Regions from separate parts of the Streptomyces sp. NPDC025651 genome, predicted to be linked through region 4. Evidence: riboswitches for the same ligand, from Rfam matches in the RefSeq annotation. Region 4 holds a riboswitch; each other region holds the start of a gene.
The links. Region 4 has a riboswitch for cyclic di-AMP ahead of ACZ4D5_RS39460 (M23 family metallopeptidase). Riboswitches for the same ligand answer to the same signal wherever they lie in the genome.

Region 1: linked by a shared signal. The riboswitch ahead of ACZ4D5_RS13445 (C40 family peptidase) and the one ahead of ACZ4D5_RS39460 (M23 family metallopeptidase) in region 4 are both predicted to bind cyclic di-AMP.
Region 2: linked by a shared signal. The riboswitch ahead of ACZ4D5_RS12255 (M23 family metallopeptidase) and the one ahead of ACZ4D5_RS39460 (M23 family metallopeptidase) in region 4 are both predicted to bind cyclic di-AMP.
Region 3: linked by a shared signal. The riboswitch ahead of ACZ4D5_RS18005 (C40 family peptidase) and the one ahead of ACZ4D5_RS39460 (M23 family metallopeptidase) in region 4 are both predicted to bind cyclic di-AMP.

Annotation. Positions count from the first base shown of each region.
Region 1 covers NZ_JBVHLZ010000003.1:259,587-263,773, reverse strand. Annotated here, with positions in the region: gene ACZ4D5_RS13455 (LysR family transcriptional regulator) at 1-753, opposite strand, end outside; gene ACZ4D5_RS13450 (LysE family translocator) at 837-1,454, shown strand; gene ACZ4D5_RS13445 (C40 family peptidase) at 1,551-2,024, opposite strand; cyclic di-AMP (ydaO/yuaA leader) riboswitch at 2,028-2,204, opposite strand; gene ACZ4D5_RS13440 (hypothetical protein) at 2,562-2,870, opposite strand; partial or broken gene ACZ4D5_RS13435 (ATP-dependent Clp protease proteolytic subunit) at 2,878-3,514, opposite strand; gene ACZ4D5_RS13430 (GNAT family N-acetyltransferase) at 3,950-4,187, shown strand, end outside.
Region 2 covers NZ_JBVHLZ010000002.1:920,966-925,152, reverse strand. Annotated here, with positions in the region: gene ACZ4D5_RS12260 (aldo/keto reductase) at 1-385, opposite strand, end outside; gene ACZ4D5_RS12255 (M23 family metallopeptidase) at 527-1,600, opposite strand; cyclic di-AMP (ydaO/yuaA leader) riboswitch at 1,612-1,759, opposite strand; gene ACZ4D5_RS12250 (PP2C family protein-serine/threonine phosphatase) at 1,981-3,201, opposite strand; tRNA gene ACZ4D5_RS12245 (tRNA-Met) at 3,332-3,405, opposite strand; gene ACZ4D5_RS12240 (alginate lyase family protein) at 3,452-4,187, opposite strand, start outside.
Region 3 covers NZ_JBVHLZ010000004.1:354,520-358,706, forward strand. Annotated here, with positions in the region: gene ACZ4D5_RS17995 (C40 family peptidase) at 1-592, opposite strand, end outside; gene ACZ4D5_RS18000 (hypothetical protein) at 937-1,290, shown strand; gene ACZ4D5_RS18005 (C40 family peptidase) at 1,395-2,603, opposite strand; cyclic di-AMP (ydaO/yuaA leader) riboswitch at 2,611-2,773, opposite strand; gene ACZ4D5_RS18010 (ATP-dependent DNA helicase) at 3,041-4,187, shown strand, end outside.
Region 4 covers NZ_JBVHLZ010000017.1:46,184-50,370, reverse strand. Annotated here, with positions in the region: gene ACZ4D5_RS39465 (GntR family transcriptional regulator) at 163-885, opposite strand; gene ACZ4D5_RS39460 (M23 family metallopeptidase) at 1,112-1,915, opposite strand; cyclic di-AMP (ydaO/yuaA leader) riboswitch at 1,928-2,090, opposite strand; gene ACZ4D5_RS39455 (M16 family metallopeptidase) at 2,287-3,672, opposite strand; gene ACZ4D5_RS39450 (M16 family metallopeptidase) at 3,669-4,187, opposite strand, start outside.

The sequences.
Region 1 (4,187 bases), on a different contig from region 4:
CATCTCCGGCACCACGGCGACACCGAGCCCCGCACTGACCAGGGCGCACACCAGCGCGTACCCCGGCGTGTCGACGAGGACCGCGGGCGCGGCACCGGCTCGCGCGAGGGCCCGCTCCACGGCCTGCCGGGGCGGATGGTCCGGAGCCATGCTGATGAGCGGCTGCCCGGCGAGGTCGGCGAGCGGCAGCCGGGAGGTCGCGCCGCTGAGCGCGTGGCCGGGCTGGGTCACCAGGACCAGCTCCTCGACCAGGACCGGCTCGGCCGACACGGCGGCGGGCAGCGGCACCGGGTCGGCCGGCTCATAGGTGTGCGTGAGGGCCAGATCGACCTCGCCCGCCGCCACGGCCGCGACACCGAAGGGCGGTTCGTGTCCCGTCACCGTCAGCTCGACATCGGGGTGGGCCCTGCGGAAGGCGCTCAGGACGGGCGGCAGCAGATGGATGCCCGCCGTCGGGAAGGTCGCCACGCGCAGCCGCCCGCCCGAGAGCCCGGCGAGCCGCGCCAGTTCGTGCCGTGCCCGCTCCATCTCGTCGAGCACCCGGCGGGCGTGGCCCACCAGGAGCTCACCCGCGCCGGTCAGCCGGGCCCCGCGGTGGTGACGTACGAGAAGCGCGGTGCCCGCTTCCCGCTCCAGTTTGGCGAGTTGCTGGGAGAGCGCGGGCACGGTGTAGCCGAGGCGCTCGGCGGCCCGCGTGATCGAACCGGCCTCGGAGACCGCGACGAGCGCGGCGAGACGCGTGGGGTCGTACATGGAAGCTCCCTGAACGCCTGCTTAAGGCAGACCCAGAATATTCCACATACCTGCTGAAGGCTTCGGCCGGGCACGCTGGGCCCATGGACGCACAACTGGTCGCCTTCACCGGCGTCGCCGCGGGCATGGTCGCCATGCCGGGCGCCGACTTCACCGTCGTCGTACGCAACGCCCTGGTCTCCCGGCGGGCCGGAGTGGCCTGCGCGGTCGGTGTCGCGGGCGGGCTCCTGGTGCACACGGCGCTGGCGGTCGCGGGCGTCGCCGCGGTCCTTGCCGCCGTGCCCGCGCTCTTCAGGGCGCTGCAACTGATCGGCGCCCTCTACGTACTGGTGCTCGCCTCCCGCGCGCTGCGGTCGGCGGCGCGGCCGCGCACCGGATCGGCGGGCGAACCTGCGGCCCAGGGCGGCGGTCTGCGCGAGGGCTTCCTGACCAACGCCCTGAACCCCAAGGCGTCGATCACCTTCCTCAGCGTGCTGCCCCAGTTCGTGCCGGACGGCAGCCCCGCGATGCCCAGGACTCTGCTGCTCGCGGCGATCGTGGTGGCGCTGGCCCTGCTGTGGTTCCCGGTCGTGGCGCTGCTCGTGGACCGGCTCGGCCGGTGGCTGCGCAGGCCGCGCACCGCCCGCGCCGTCGAGGCCGTCACCGGCACCGCACTGGGCGCACTGGGCCTGGTGCTCCTCATCGAGCCCCTGATGGTGTGAGGCCGGGCCTGGAACGGTTCCCCGAAACCGCGATCGGCGCGCTCCTGGCACCGGCACCTGACGGTGCGAGGAGCGCGCCGACCGACTGCGGCGGGGTCAGCGGACCCGGCCGTACCAGACGCTGTTGGACCAGATCTTCTCCAGACGCACCACGGTCCCCGTCTTCGGGGCGTGCCAGATCTTGTTGTTACCCGCGTAGATCCCGACGTGGTAGACGTTCCGGCCGGAGTGGAAGAACACCAGGTCGCCCTTGGTGCGCTGGGACTTCGAGATGTGCTTGGTCTTGTTGTACTGCGCGGCGGCGGTGCGCGGCAGCTTCTTGCCCGTCTTCTTGAAGGAGTAGAGCGTCAGACCCGAGCAGTCGAACCGGGTGGGACCCGCTGCCCCGTAGCGGTACGGGGAGCCCTTCTTGGACGCCGCGATCTTGAGCGCCTTCGTCCCGTGTGTGGCCGCCTCGGCCTCCGACGCGAGCCCGGGGGCCACGACGGTGCCGCCCACGACGGCGAGCGTGAGGACCGATGCGGCACCGGTCCTGCTGAGCAGCGACGGAACATGATTCAGCGCAGTCATGCGCAACCCTTCGTCAGCCGCCTGTGAAGGATGACCTGTCGGGTTCGGGCAGGCGAAGATGCCCGGCCGCGTCGTGCTCTGCGGCTTCACCCCAAGGGCGTCGTCCGGACTTCCCGGACGGGCCCGTCATGCCTGGGTCCTCCACTCCTGCCGTTGCACCGATGTCGACCGGTCATCCGGGTGGCGGCAGGACTCGGCGTCCGCCCGGACCGCCCCGCCGCTGTGGCGGGGGCTTGTCGTCGGAAGGGATCTTGACCCGACAAGGGCGAAAAAACCGAGCCGAAACGGTGTTTTGTGAGGCTCCTCACGACTGACCCGTTCGGGTGGACACCGACGAATCCGGGTTGCGGAGGCATGGCCCGACGACGGCTCGACCAGCATCGGAATGTGCCATTCCGTCCGTGCTGTACACACCTGGCGCAACTCTCCAGGGCCTGCCGGCGGGCGCCCCGCTACGTCGTCCGAGGTAGCCCGTCTGGTCCGTTTCGAAGCGGTCCGGGACGTTCCGCGGAAGGGTGCGGGGCGCTCCGCGCGGGGTCAACTGCCGGGCGGGGGCGGCACGGTGACCCGCAGGGAGCGCCGTTCGCCGTCGAGGACGCGCAGGGCGTCGGCGAGCGTGGCGGTGTGCACCTCGCTCTCGCCCCGCTGGTGCATGAGCGTGAGCGCGTCCCGCAGGGCGGTCGCCCTGCCGACCAGGGCCTGGGCGGCACGCAGGCCGCGGTAGGTGTGCTCGGCGCGCGCCGGGTTGATCCTGCCGACCAGGTCGACGACCTCGAGATAGCGGTCGATCAGGTCGGCCTCGGCGCGGGTGAGCGCCGGCAGGGGCGGCAGTTCGGGCGGCAGCATCGAGGGCTCACCTCGGGTCGCGCGTGGCGAGCGAGGTCTTGCGGTTCGGGATGATCCGGTCCACGAGCCCGTACTCCAGTGCCGCCCGGGCGTCGAGGATCTTGTCCCGCTCGATGTCCGCGGTGATCCGCTCGGGGCTCTGCCCCGTGTGCCGAACGAGCATCTCCTCCAGCATCCGTCGGCTGCGCAGCATCTCGTCGGCCTGGATCGCGAGGTCGCTGGCCTGACCCTGGAACGGCTCGGCGACGGAGGGCTGATGGATCAGCACGCGCGCGCCGGGCAGCGCGAACCGTTTGCCGGGGGTGCCCGCGGCCAGCAGCACGGCGGCGGTGGACGCGGCCTGACCGAGGCAGGTCGTCTCCACGTCGCAGGTGACGAACTGCATCGTGTCGTAGATCGCGGTCATCGCGGTGAACGAGCCGCCGGGGGAGTTGATGTAGAGGGAGATGTCGCGGTCCGGCGCGAGGTATTCCAGGTGCATGAACTGGGCCATCACGTCGTTCGCCGAGGTGTTGTCGATGGGGGTGCCGAGGAAGACGATCCGCTCTTCGAGGAGCTTGGAGTACGGATCCAGGGTCCGCGTCCCCCGAGCTGGTGCGTTCGGTGAACTCGGGCAGGACGTAACGGGCGGACGGACGGTTCATGGCACGCCTCTCTTCTTCCGGTCGCGGAGCGGTCCGGTCTCTGTAAAAAATGTACAGGACGTACGTTCCGTGGGGGTGGGGAAAAGTGATGTCGGGCCGTACGGGATCCGCGTTCCCCTTTTCGGGTCATGGGACGAGACGCGACGGAACGGGATGAACGGGCGCTCCTCACCCTCGAAGTGGACGTCGTCCACGGACTGGGGCCGGTGGGGGCAGGAGAGGTGCGGACGGTGACCGACCCCGCGGTGCGCGCGGGCCTGCCCTGGTCTCCGGGAGCGCGGGTGCTGGCGCTGGGGGCGGGCGTCGCTCTCCCGGATGACCGCCGCGACAGTGGGGGCGGCTTCGGGGGGGCGACGGCTTCGGGGGTGGCGACGACGCTTCGGGGGCGCAGGGGAGCCGTATGCGCCGGGTGAGGCCCCGGCCGTCCTCGTGCGGTTGGCCTCCGCCCTGAGGGCGGCCGGTGAGCCCGCCTCGGTCGAGGGCGGCCCCTGCTCCACCTTCCCGGACCCGCTCGTCGTGGACCCCGCCGCGCCCCTGCCCCTCCTGCTCTCGGACGAGCAGGGGCGGGACGCCGCACGGCAGTTGACCCGCCCCGGCACCTGGCAGCCAGGCGAGTGGGCGGAGCTGATCTGCGGAGCGGCGGGGGAGTGGGCGATGGCCGTGCACGACGGCG
Region 2 (4,187 bases), on a different contig from region 4:
GGTCGTCGTAGTGCGTGTAGTAGAGGTCGATGTAGTCGGTGCCGAGGCGCCGCAGGGACGCGTCCGCGGCGCCCTTGATGGTGCTCACGGAGAGGCCCTTGTACTCGGGGAGGGCGCCGACCTTCGTCGCGACGACGACGTCGGAGCGGTTGCCGCGCTCGGCCAGCCACTCGCCGATGAGGGTCTCGGACTCGCCGCCCTTGTTGCCCTCCACCCAGAACGAGTAGGCGTCGGCGGTGTCGATGAAGTTGCCGCCCGCCGCGGTGTAGGCGTCGAGCACGGCGAAGGACGCCGCGCGGTCGGCGGTCCAGCCGAAGACGTTGCCGCCGAGGGAGAGGGGGAAGACCTCGAGGTCGGATGAGCCAAGTGTGCGAAGAGACGTCATACGTTCCTCAACACGCTTACCGGAAGCGGCATTCCGTAAAGGCGGCGGCCTGGGCACGCAGCCCCGTCCTGCGGACACGCCGGACCGGCAGCCCTGGCGTCGGGGGGTCGCCGCCAGGACCGCCGGAGTTCCTGGGGTGCGTCAGGGGTTGAGGCCCTTGCTCTGCAGCCAGCCGAGGGGGTCGATGCCGGTGCCGTCGGGCGTGTGGACCTCCAGGTGGAGGTGCGGCCCGGTGACGTTGCCGGTCGCGCCGACGCGTCCGATGACCTCGCCCGTGGTGACCTTCTGGCCGGCGCTGACGTTCAGCGAGGACTGGTGGCAGTACCAGATCTCCGTGCCGTCCTCGAGCTCCAGGACGGTGCGGTAGCCGTAGGCCCCGGCCCAGCCCGCCTCCTTGACGGTGCCGGTGTGCACGGCCTTGAGCGGGGTGCCGGTGGGCGCGGCGAAGTCCAGGCCGGTGTGGTGGCCGGAGGACCACATGGATCCGGCGTCGCCGAAGTGCGAGGTGAGGGTGTACGAGGAGGTGGGGATGGCGTAGCTCTTGGCGAGCTTGGCCAGGCGCTCGGCCTCGGCCTTGGCCTTCCTGGCCTCCTCTTCCTTCTTCTTCTTGGCGGCGGCCTTGGCCTCCGCCTCCTTCTCCGCGGCCTTCTGCTGTGCGGCGGCCTCTTCGGCGGCCTTCTTGACGGCGGCGTCCTCGGCCGCGGTCTGCACGGCGGCGTCCGCCTGGTTCTGCTGGTTCTCGGCCTGCTGCATGATGCGGGCGCGCAGTGCCTCGCCCGCGTCGGTGGTGCCCTGTTCGGCGTCGGTGGTGCTGACGCCGGCGGCGGTGAGGGGGGCAGCGGCGGCCGCGGTGGTCGTGGTGTCCGACGCGTCGTCGTCGGATATCAAAGAGCCCACGCCCGGAAGGGACTTGGCCTCGGGCAGCGAGTCGGTGACGGTGCCCAGGTCGGGCATCGATATGGAGACCGGCGGCTTGCCGCCCTGCGCGGTGGCGATGCCGCCCGCGCCGACGGCGGCGATGACGCCCACGCCGAGGACGGTGGAGCTGCGGGCGAGTCCGCCGCCGCTCTTCTTGTGCACACGGTGCCTGCCGCGGACGGGACGGATGGACTCCTCGGTGGGGTTCCACTCCTCGAAGGGTGCCTCGTCGTACGAACCGAAGTCGTCGTCATTCGGCACGTACACGGCTCGGGGGGCAGGCCGGTTGGACGCCACTGGGGCGCACTCCTTTCCTTCCTTCTCGCCTACCGGGTTAGCTGACGGGTTCGGAGCAGGAAGGTCTCCTACGAACATCTGGCACGGATGCACAGATGCCCGATTCACCCCAAGTTGGTGGTTCCCCGGCTCCCTTGCGGGATTAGGCGCGTGCGCACGGAGCCGCCTCGAGTGACGGCTGGGACGACCGCGCTGCGTTATCGAACGTTAATAGACGGCAGGTCGGTATTCCAAGCCGTTCCGGTTGATCGTTAACGCTCTTCGGCCGTACTTACCGGGACACGAGGGTTCGGAACGGGGCGAGTTGACCCCACCCGCACGCACACCGGAGCTTCACATTCTCTTGACAGTACGTCAGTTGTTATGCGGAGGGGTGCTCTTCAGTCACGCGGTGTCACCGGGGGCTCGGGGGCGGGCGTCCCCTCGGAATCGTCGGCGGTCGGCCGCCGCACCGCGAGAAGCGCCATGTCGTCCGTCGCGGCGCCCCCGGTGTGCCGCCGCACCTCCTCCGTGAGCGCGGCGAGCAGCGCGTGCGGCCCTCCGCGCCCCGGGAAGATCCGCCCGCCGAGCCGGGCCGCCGGATCGTAGAACTCCCCCGCCACGTCGCGCGCTTCCGACAGGCCGTCCGTGTACAGGAGCAGCATCGCGCCGGGCGGGAAGTCCGTCTCGTCCGCCCGGTCCGGCCAGGTGCCGAGCTCGCCCATGCCGAGCGGCAGGGCGGGCTCGCTCGCGGAGAGCACGCACAGACGCCCGTCGCCGCGCAGCAGCAGCGGCGCCGGGTGCCCGCGGTTGATCAGCCGTACGACGCCCTCGCCGTGCCGGATCTCGGCGAGGACCGCGGTGGTGAACCCCTCGAAGGCGTCGAGCCCGTCGCGCCGGGTGCCCTCGCGCGCGAGGGCCCGCTCCAGACGCTGCGCCACCGCCTCCAGGGTGGCCTCCTGCTCGGCGGCCTCGCGGAAGGCGCCGATGACGACGGCGACCGCGGCGACCGCGCCCATGCCTTTCCCCCGTACGTCGCCGACGATGAGCCGTACGCCGTGCGGGGTGTCCTGCACCGCGTACAGATCGCCCCCGATGAACGCGTCGGCCTGCGCGGCCTCGTACCGCGCCGCGATGTCGAGCCCGCCGATGCGCGGATCCGGCTCGGGCAGCACGGCGCGCTGGGTGGCCTCGGCGATGGAACGGGCGGTGGCGAGCTTGGCGTTGCCGCGGCGGACGACGCGGTTGATGACGATCGCGAGGGCGGCCACGGTCATCACGGTGATCAGCTCGGTGACGGCCTCGACATGGCTGTTGGCCGATCTGCCGTAGTGCAGGAAGAAGACGGCGGCCGAGGCCGCGACGCCGGTCAGGACGGTGTTGGCCAGCGAGTAGAAGGGGGCGGCGATCAGCGGGGCGGCCGTGAACAGGGGCGCCGCGGTGAAGTCCGGCGGGGTGAACACGTCGAAGACGACGCCGACGATGAGGAGCAGGAAGGGCAGGGATCTGACGAAGGCCCACTCGTGGGTGGCCTCCCGGCTGGTGGCACCGCTGTCGCCGGATCCTCCTCGCTGCCCCACCGCTTGTCTCCCGCCGACTCCGCGCCCATCACCGCGCTCCATCCAGGCTTCCCGCAGCGGGGGAAGGGTGCGACCTGATGTGGGCCGTCCGGGTTACGGGACCGACCGGACGACGGGACCGGGAAAACACCTGAGGCCGGGAAGCTGATGCTTCCCGGCCTCAGGCCTTCAGTAGCGGGGACAGGATTTGAACCTGCGACCTCTGGGTTATGAGCCCAGCGAGCTACCGAGCTGCTCCACCCCGCGTCGGTGAACACAACAGTACGCCATCCGGAGGGGTGCGTCGAACCACTTACGCGTTGCCCGCGTGCGTGAGGGTCTCCCAGGCCACGAAGAGGCCGTCCGTGCCCTCGGGCCGCCGCCGCTCCGTGTACTTCTCGGTCTGCGGCATCTCCAGCTCCAGCCGCCCCCGCAGATGGTTGAGGCCGACCTCCGTGTCGGGCCCCATGTCGCGCTGCACCTTGCCGCCGCACAGCCAGTCCGGGGCCTTGGCGCCCAGCTGGTACGCGGAGTGGAACTCGAAGGCGGCCCGCAGCCGTTCCTGGACCTCCCCGTACAGGTCGACGCCCTGGTGGTGGGCGGTCTCCGCCATGTGGGAGGTGGCGGCGAGCGCGTAACCGGCGTGCTTGAAGTTGCGGCAGGTCTCCTGGGAGAGCCCGTCGGCGAAGGTGTCCTGCCCGAACCAGTAACTCGTCAGCTCGGCGGCGGTGTCGATGCCGCTGCCCTCCGGGGAGACGGGCAGCTTCCCGTCGGACTCCAGGTAGAAGTACGCGGGCACGCGCGTCCTGAAGTGGTGCACGGCCTTCTCGAAGGTGGCGTGGTCGTCGAGGAAGACGGCCATGGCCATGGTGGCGTCGGCCATCACGAGGTCCCAGTTGCCGTTGAAGTCGGCGGAACCGTCCTTGACCTGGGGCAGATAGGCGTTGCGCAACATCCGCTCGAAACGCAGCAGTTGACCGTCGGTCCAGCCGTCGTAGGTGTAGCGCACGGCCTCGGCGGCGCGGGCCCAGGACGAGGCGGCCCAGGCG
Region 3 (4,187 bases), on a different contig from region 4:
ACAGCAGCCGCTTCGCCTCGCCGAGCTTGTCGGTGACCGTCTTCTTGTGCTTGCGCAGCTCCGCCTGGCGCGCCGTGAGGGCGGCCAGGCGGTCGTCGGCCTCGCTGTGCAGCTGGTCGATCGAGCGGAGCTGCTTTCGTACGCCGCTGACGGCCGCGGCCTGGCGGCTGCCGGCGCGGTCGGCGAGCGCGGCGCGGTCCAGGAACTGCTCGGGGTCGGAGGAGAGCGCGAGTTGCACGGAGGGGTCGATGCCGCCCGCCCGGTACTGCGCCGCCGCGTACGAACCCAGGCAGTTGCGGGCGGAGTTGAGCTTCTCCGTCTTGCGGGCCGCCTCGTCACGCAGTTTCCTGAGCGACTTCTCGGCCTTCTCCGCCTTCTCCTCCGCGCCGTTGTACTTCTCGGTGGCTATCTCCGCCTCGTGGTAGAGCGCGTCGACCTTGGACTTCACCTCGGCGGGGCTGAGCCGCGGTTCCGCGTGTCCCGTGCCGTCGAAGGCGGTCGCCGACGCGGCTCCCGCGAGGGCCAGGGTGGCGGCGGTGCGGGCGGTGCTCCCGCTGAGCGAGCGCTGTCTGGGCTTGCGGTGCGCTGCCACGAATCGGGCTCCTTACGTGTCCGGCGGCGGCCCGCACAGGGGGAGCGGGCCGCCGCCGGGTTTCTCGGCGGTGGTGGCCGACTGCCGTCCTGGGCGGGACGACGGTGGGGAGCCGGTCACCTGCTGGAGGACGCTAAACCTGACCGTCACGGGTTGGTGACGGATTGTGCGCAACTGGCAGAAGTGGGCGGAAAAGTGACCGTGTCCGACCGTGTCGATCATGAGGTGATGTCCTCTTCCTGCGCATCGGTGACCGATGGGGCGTTTGTGGCACGCCTGCCCGCGGAGTGGTGGTACGGGGGTCCCTGCCGTGGCCCCGAGCGCCCCGGCTAGGCTCCGGCCTCATGGACGTACTCATCCATCTCTTCGTCGGCCTGCACATCATCGGCATCGCCTCGCTCCTGGGCGGCTTCCTGACCCAGATGAAGCAGATGGGTCAGGGCGCGGCCCGCTTCGGCCCGGCGATGCTGCACGGCGCGTTGGTCATGCTCGTCACCGGTGTGGCCCTGGTGGGCCTCAACCAGGCGGACGGCAACACGGTCAACAACCTCAAGATCGGCATCAAGATGGCCGTGCTGATCGTGATCCTCGCGCTGGTCTATGTGAAGCGCGACGAGGAGAAGGTCGACAAGGGCCTGTTCGGCGCGGTCGGCCTGCTGACCACGGCGAACATCTTCATCGCGGTGCTGTGGACCTGAGTTCTCCGTGAACCCGAGTGCGCCGCGGACCTGAGTTCTCCGCCTCTACGCGCGTGTGGCCCGCATCCTCCGGGGGATGCGGGCCACACGCGCGTAGAGGGTGCTTACGCGGGACGCACCACGCTGTGGATCGGCATGTAGTAGATCGACTCGACGCGGACGTTCGCGCCCGGCTTCGGGGCGTGGATCATCTTGCCGTTGCCGATGTAGATGCCCACGTGACTGATGTCGTCGTAGAAGAACACCAGGTCGCCCGGCTGGGCATCGGCGGTCTTCACGGTCGTGCCGACCTTCACCTGGTCCCACGTCGTGCGCGGCAGCGAGATCCCGGCGGCCTTCCACGCGTCCTGGGTGAGCCCGGAGCAGTCGTAGGAGTCGGGCCCGGTGGCGCCCCAGACGTACGGCTTGCCGATCTGGGCCTCCGCGAAGTCGATGACCTTCGCGGCCTTGGCGGCGTAACTGCTGTCCGTGCTCCCGGAGCCCGATCCCGATCCCGATCCGGAGCCGGTGTCGGAACCCGAACCCGATCCGGTGCCCGAGTCCTGGCCGTCCTCCTGCTCCTTCTCCTTCTGGGCCGCCTCCTCCGCCTTGCGCTTGCGCTCCGCCTCGGCGGCCTGCTTGCGGGCCAGCTCCTCGGCCTTGCGCTTGGCCTCCTGCTCCTTCTTCCGCTCGATCGCCGCGAGCCGGGCCTTCTCCTCGGCGGTCAGCTCCGAAAGCAGCTCACGGGCCTCGCCCAGCTTCTTCTGGACGGTCTGCTTGCTCGTCCTGAGGTCGTCCCGCGAGTCGCTCAGCGTCTTGAGGCTCTTCGCCGCCTTCGTACGCTGCTTCGACGCCGACACCTGCTGCGCCTGGTAGTCGTCGACGGCCTTCTTCTGGCGCTCGGTGAGCCGGTCCGACAGGTGGTTCTGGTCGAAGTAGCCCTGCGGGTCGTCGGCGAGCATCATCGTGGCCGTGTCGGAGACGGCGCCGGTGCGGTACTGCGCGGCGGCGAAGGAGCCGAGCTCCTGGCGCGCCTCGTTCAGCTTGTCGGTGCGCTTGGCCACGTCGTCGAGCAGGCGGTCGACCTTCTTGCGCTGCTTGTCGGTGCGTTCCTTGGCCGAGTTGTACTTCTGGGTGGCCACGCCCGCCTGGTGGTAGAGGTCGTCGACCTTCTTCTGGACCTCTTCGAGGCTGGGCTTCGTCGGTGCGGAGGGCGCGGCCTGCGCGCTCTGCGACAGGAGGGCCACGGAGGTGAGGGCCGCCGTCGTGATACCGATGGCGGGGGTCGTGCGTATTCCGGCTGCCCGGGTCCGCGGCTTGCGGTGCGACGCCAAGGAGGCGACTCCTTCCGTAGACCGCCTACCGGGTTAGCTGTCGGGTTCGGGCGGGTGGTCCGGAAGGTTGCCCTACAGCCCCGTACTTCGTGCTTCGTACGGGACCGATTCACCCCAAGGTCTTGGTGGGTCCCCGGCTCCGAACATGTCGGACTCGGCGGAGGCCACCCGTTCCCGGCGGGGTTCGCCGGTGGGGGACGAGCGGCCCGCCGGGCACGCTAGCCAACTCGTGTGGTCCGTGTGAAGGTTGATGTTCGATATGCCCGATACATTTTCGTGACGTTACGAGGCCCTTGACGCGGCCGCGCCGGACGGATGCGGAGTGTGACCGTCCGGGGGCGGGGCGTAGGCGGGGCGTAGGCGGGGCGTCGCTCCCAGGGGAAGGTGGCCGGAACCCGGGGCGGGTTGTCAGTGGGGCCGCCTAGACTCGGGAGGCGATGAGCAGCCTCTTTGATGACAGCTTCCTGGCGGACCTGCAGCCCTCACGGGCCGCGGACGAAGAGCCCCCGCCGCCGCCCGAGGACAGCGCTCCGGAGCCCATTCCGGACGACTTGTTCGACGGGAAGTTCGACGCGCCCCTGTCCCGGGACACGCACTACCGCGACGGCGCCCCGCGCCCGGTCATCGACCCGGCCACGCTCCTCGACGGGCTGAACGAGAACCAGCGCGCGGCCGTCGTGCACGCCGGTTCCCCGCTGCTCATCGTCGCCGGCGCGGGCTCCGGCAAGACCCGCGTGCTCACCCACCGCATCGCGCACCTCCTCGCCGAGCGTGGTGTGCACCCCGGCCAGATCCTCGCGATCACCTTCACGAACAAGGCCGCGGGCGAGATGAAGGAGCGCGTCGAGCAGCTCGTGGGCCCGCGGGCGAACGCGATGTGGGTCTCGACCTTCCACAGCGCCTGCGTCCGCATCCTGCGCCGCGAGTACAAGAAGCTGGGCTTCACCTCCTCCTTCTCGATCTACGACGCCGCGGACTCCAAGCGCCTGATGGCCCTGGTCTGCCGCGACCTGGACCTCGACCCGAAGAAGTTCCCGCCGAAGTCCTTCAGCGCCAAGATCTCGAACCTGAAGAACGAGCTGATCGACGAGGAGGACTTCGCGGGCCAGGCCGCCGACGGCTTCGAGAAGACCCTCGCCCAGGCCTACGCGATGTACCAGTCCCGCCTCCGCGAGGCGAACGCCCTGGACTTCGACGACCTGATCATGACGACGGTCCACCTCCTGCGCGCCTTCCCGGACGTCGCCGAGCACTACCGCCGCCGCTTCCGGCACGTCATGGTCGACGAGTACCAGGACACCAACCACGCCCAGTACGCCCTGGTGCGCGAGCTGGTCGGCCCCTCCGGAGGCGAGGGGGACGACCCGGCCGAGCTGTGCGTCGTGGGTGACGCGGACCAGTCGATCTACGCCTTCCGCGGCGCCACCATCCGCAACATCCTCCAGTTCGAGGAGGACTACACCGACGCGACGACGATCCTCCTGGAGCAGAACTACCGCTCCACGCAGACGATCCTGAGCGCCGCGAACGCGGTCATCGAGCGGAACGAGAGCCGCCGCCCCAAGAACCTGTGGACCAACCAGG
Region 4 (4,187 bases):
GTTCTTCAGCAATACGTCGATGGGGTCACCCGGAATTCCGGGTGACCCCATCGACGTATGTGCGCAAAGAGAAATGCGCGCGCACCAAAGAGACGCGCACCGAAAAGGCGCGCTCCGCAGAAGCGCGTACGGAATTACCTCTCTTTGTATACGGCGCCTCCGTTAATTCCGGAGGCCCGCCGTGTTTACGGGGTGTTGCGAATCCCTCACACGCGCCAGGCCGTCCGGCCGCGCATACGCCTGCGCCCGTGCCTGCACCTGCGTATGGCGCCACCGGTGCGCGGCCGTCGTCCGCTCGGTGTGCGCGGCGGTGAGCGCCCTGGCCCGGTCCGCGTCCCCGCGGGCCACCGCGTCGACGATCGCGGCGTACTCGGACCACGACTCGGCCGGCGCCGTCGGCTGCCGCACGGCGTACAGCCAGGCGATCTTGTGCCGGAGCTGGGTGAGCAGCGCGCTGAGCCCGGGGCTGCCGGACGCCTGGGCGAGCGTGTCGTGGAACCAGCCGCCCAGTGCGCGCAGGTCCTCGCCGTGGCCGCTCCTGCAGCGCTCCCGGCCCAGCCTGACGAGGCCGCGCAGGACCTTGAGGTGCGCGTCGGTGCGGCGCTGCGCGGCGCGGGCCGCGGCGAGCGGTTCGAGCAGCGCCCGTATCTCCAGGAGGTCGGCGGCCTCCTGCTCCGTGGGCTCGGCGACGCACGCGCCCGCGTGCCTGCGCGTGACGACGAACCCCTCGGCTTCCAGGGTGCGCAGGGCCTCGCGCACGGGGACGCGGGAGACGCCGTAGCGGCGCGCGAGGAGCTCCTCGGTGAGCCGGCTGCCCCTTTCATGGACGCCGGAGACAATGTCGTCCCGGATGGCCGTGCATACCGAGTGCGCGGGAATGCGCATGACCGGACCTCCGCCTTAATCCCCGCGAAACGCGGTCGACCGACGCTCTTTCTCGCTTGTTCCGTGACTCTATTGCAGGGCGCCGGAATTTCCGACGGCGGGCCGGAATCCATGGATATCTTTTGGCCAAGGACGGCCGGTCGGGAACAGTGCTCGGGGACACGAAAGCCCCGGCTCTGGGGAGAGCCGGGGCTTTCGGAGGCGTACGGGAGCCGTACGGGAGTCGTCAGACGTTGACGCCGTGCGAGCGCAGGTACGAGACCGGGTCGATGTCCGAGCCGTAGTCCTCGCCGGTGCGGGCCTCGAAGTGGAGGTGGGGGCCACTGGAGTTGCCGGTGGAGCCCGAGAGGCCTATCTGCTGGCCCGGGGTGACCGTCTGGCCGACGGTGACGCTGAGGGACGACATGTGGCCGTACTGGGTGTACGTGCCGTCGTTCATCTTGATGACCACGTTGTTGCCGTAGGCACCGCCCCAGCCGGCCTCGACGACGGTGCCGGAGCCGACCGCGTGGACCGTGGTGCCGGACGCGGCGTGGAAGTCGACGCCGGTGTGGCTGCCGGAGGACCACATGGCGCCGCCGGTCTTGTAGCCCGTGGAGACGTACGAGCCGCTGATCGGCGCGACGTAGGTGTTCAGGCGCTTGCGCTCGGCCTCGCGGGCGGCGCGCTCCTTGGCCTCGCGCTCCTTCTTGGCCTTCGCCTTCGCCTCGGCCTCGGCCTTGCGCTTCTCCTCGGCCGCCTTCTTCTTGGCGGCCTCTTCGGCCTTCTTGGCGGCAGCGGCGTCGTCGGCGGCCTGCTGCTGCGCGGCGGCCTGCGCGTCGATGCTCGCGGCGAGCGAGTCGCCCACGGAGATCGCCTGAGTGAGGCCGGTGTGCTCGATGGCCGCGTCGTCGGCCGCGGCGAACGCCGGACCCGCGAGGCCTCCGATGACGCCGGTGGTGGTGAGCGCGGCGACGCCCGCGGCGTTCGCGGTCGTGCGCGTCAGGCGGCTCGGACGACGGTGCTTCCCGGTGGCACGGGTGAACGCCATGAAGCGGCTGATCCTTTCCTTCCCTCTCGCCTACCGGGTTAGCTGACGGGTTCGGAGCAGGAAGGTCTCCTACGGGTCCCTCGCCTCTCGGCAAGGTGCCCGATTCACCCCAGGGGACATGTGGGTCCCCGGCTCCCCTGGCTCGCGCCGTACGGGGACTCGGCGATGACTGTCCGGTGCCGCGGATGCGGCGTACTGCGTGACGGACAGCCGGACCGACGCTAAGCGGGACATCTGTCAATCGACAAACAGAACTCGGCTTTTGTAGCGCACGCCACACGCCAGACAGGCAACCTCCATATGAATTCGGACATATGGGGACCCCGGCGGCCGAAACGGTCGCCGGGGTCCCTATATGTCCTGACTGTCACTCAGCCCGTGACCACACTCACGTCGCCGATTCCGAGGGCCCTGACGGGCTCCTCGATCTGCGCGGCGTCCCCGACGAGGATCGTCACCAGGTGGTCCTCCGGGAAGGCGCTCACGACTGCCGCGGTGGCCTCCACGGTGCCGGTGGCGGCCAACTGCCGGTACAGCTGCGCCTGGAAGTCGTCCGGGAGGTTCTGCTCGACCTGATCGGCGAGGGTGGCCGCCACGGAGGCCGCCATCTCGTACTTGAGCGGGGCGACGCCCACCAGGTTCTGCACGGCCACGTCGCGCTCGGCGTCCGTGAGGCCCTCGGCGGCGAGGGTGCGCAGGACCTTCCAGAGGTCGTCGAGCGCGGGCCCCGTGGACGCGGTGTCGACCGAGCCGCTGATGGCGAGCATCGCGGCGCCCGTGCCCTCCGGAGTGGAGCGCAGGACCTGGCTGAACGCCCGTACGCCGTAGGTGTATCCCTTCTCCTCGCGCAGGACACGGTCCAGGCGCGAGGTGAGGGTGCCGCCCAGGCAGTACGTGCCGAGGACCTGGGCGGGCCAGACGCGGTCGTGCCGGTCCGCGCCGACGCGGCCGATCAGGAGCTGCGTCTGGACGGCGCCGGGGCGGTCCACGATGACGACGCGGCCGGTGTCGTCGGCGGTCACCGTCGGCACCGGGAGCGGCTCGGCCGTGCCGCCCGTCCAGGTGCCGACGGTGTCCGCGAGGACGGCGTCCAGGTCGGTGCCCGCCAGGTCGCCGACCACGACGAGGGTGGCCGTGGCGGGACGCACGTGCTTCTCGTAGAAGGCCCGCACCGCCGCCGAGTCGATGGCGGCGACCGTCTCCTCGGTGCCCTGGCGCGGGCGCGACATGCGCGAGGTGGCCGGGAACAGCTGCCTGGAGAGCTCCTTGGCCGCGCGGCGCGCCGGGTTGGCGGCCTCGTGCGGGATCTCGTCCAGGCGGTTGCGTACGAGACGCTCGATCTCGCTGTCCGCGAAGGCGGGGGCGCGCAGGGCGTCGGCGAGCAGGCCGAGCGCCTTCGGGAGGCGGGAGACCGGCACTTCGAGGGAGACGCGGACGCCGGGGTGGTCGGCGTGCGCGTCGAGCGTCGCGCCGCAGCGGTCGAGCTCGGCGGCGAACTCCTCGGCGGAGTGCTTGTCCGTGCCCTCGTTGAAGGCCCTCGCCATGATCGTGGCGACGCCGTCGAGGCCCTCGGGTTCGGCGTCCAGGGGCGCTTCGAGGTGGATCTCCACGGCGACGACCTGCTGGCCGGGGCGGTGGCAGCGCAGCACGGTGAGGCCGTTGGGGAGCGCGCCCCGCTCGGGCGCGGGGAAGGCCCACGGCTTGGCCGTGCCCGCCTGTGGCTGGGGATGGAACTGCATCGTCGCGGCCTCGGTCACTTCGCCGCCTCCTCTTCCTCGGCGTCACCGGTGTTCTCGTCGGCGGTCTCGTCGGCGGCGGACACGGGCTCGTACACGAGCACCGCGCGGTTGTCCGGGCGCAGCCGGGCCTTGGCGACCTCCTGGACCTCTTCCGCGGTGACGGCGAGGACGCGCTGGACGGCGGTGAGGGCGAGCTGCGGGTCACCGAACAGGACGGCGTACCGGCACAGTTCGTCGGCGCGGCCCGCGACCGTGCCGAGCCGGTCGAGCCACTCGCGCTCCAACTGTGCCTGGGCGCGCTCCATCTCCTCCGGAGTGGGGCCCTCCGCGGCGAAGCGGGCGAGTTCCTCGTCGACGGCGGCCTCGATGACGGGCACCTCGACGTCGCCGGAGGTCTTCACGTCCAGCCAGCCGAGCGAGGGCGCTCCGGCGAGGCGCAGCAGGCCGAACCCGGCGGCGACGGCGGTGCGGTCGCGGCGCACGAGCCGGTTGTAGAGCCGCGACGACTCGCCGCTGCCGAGGACGGTGAGGGC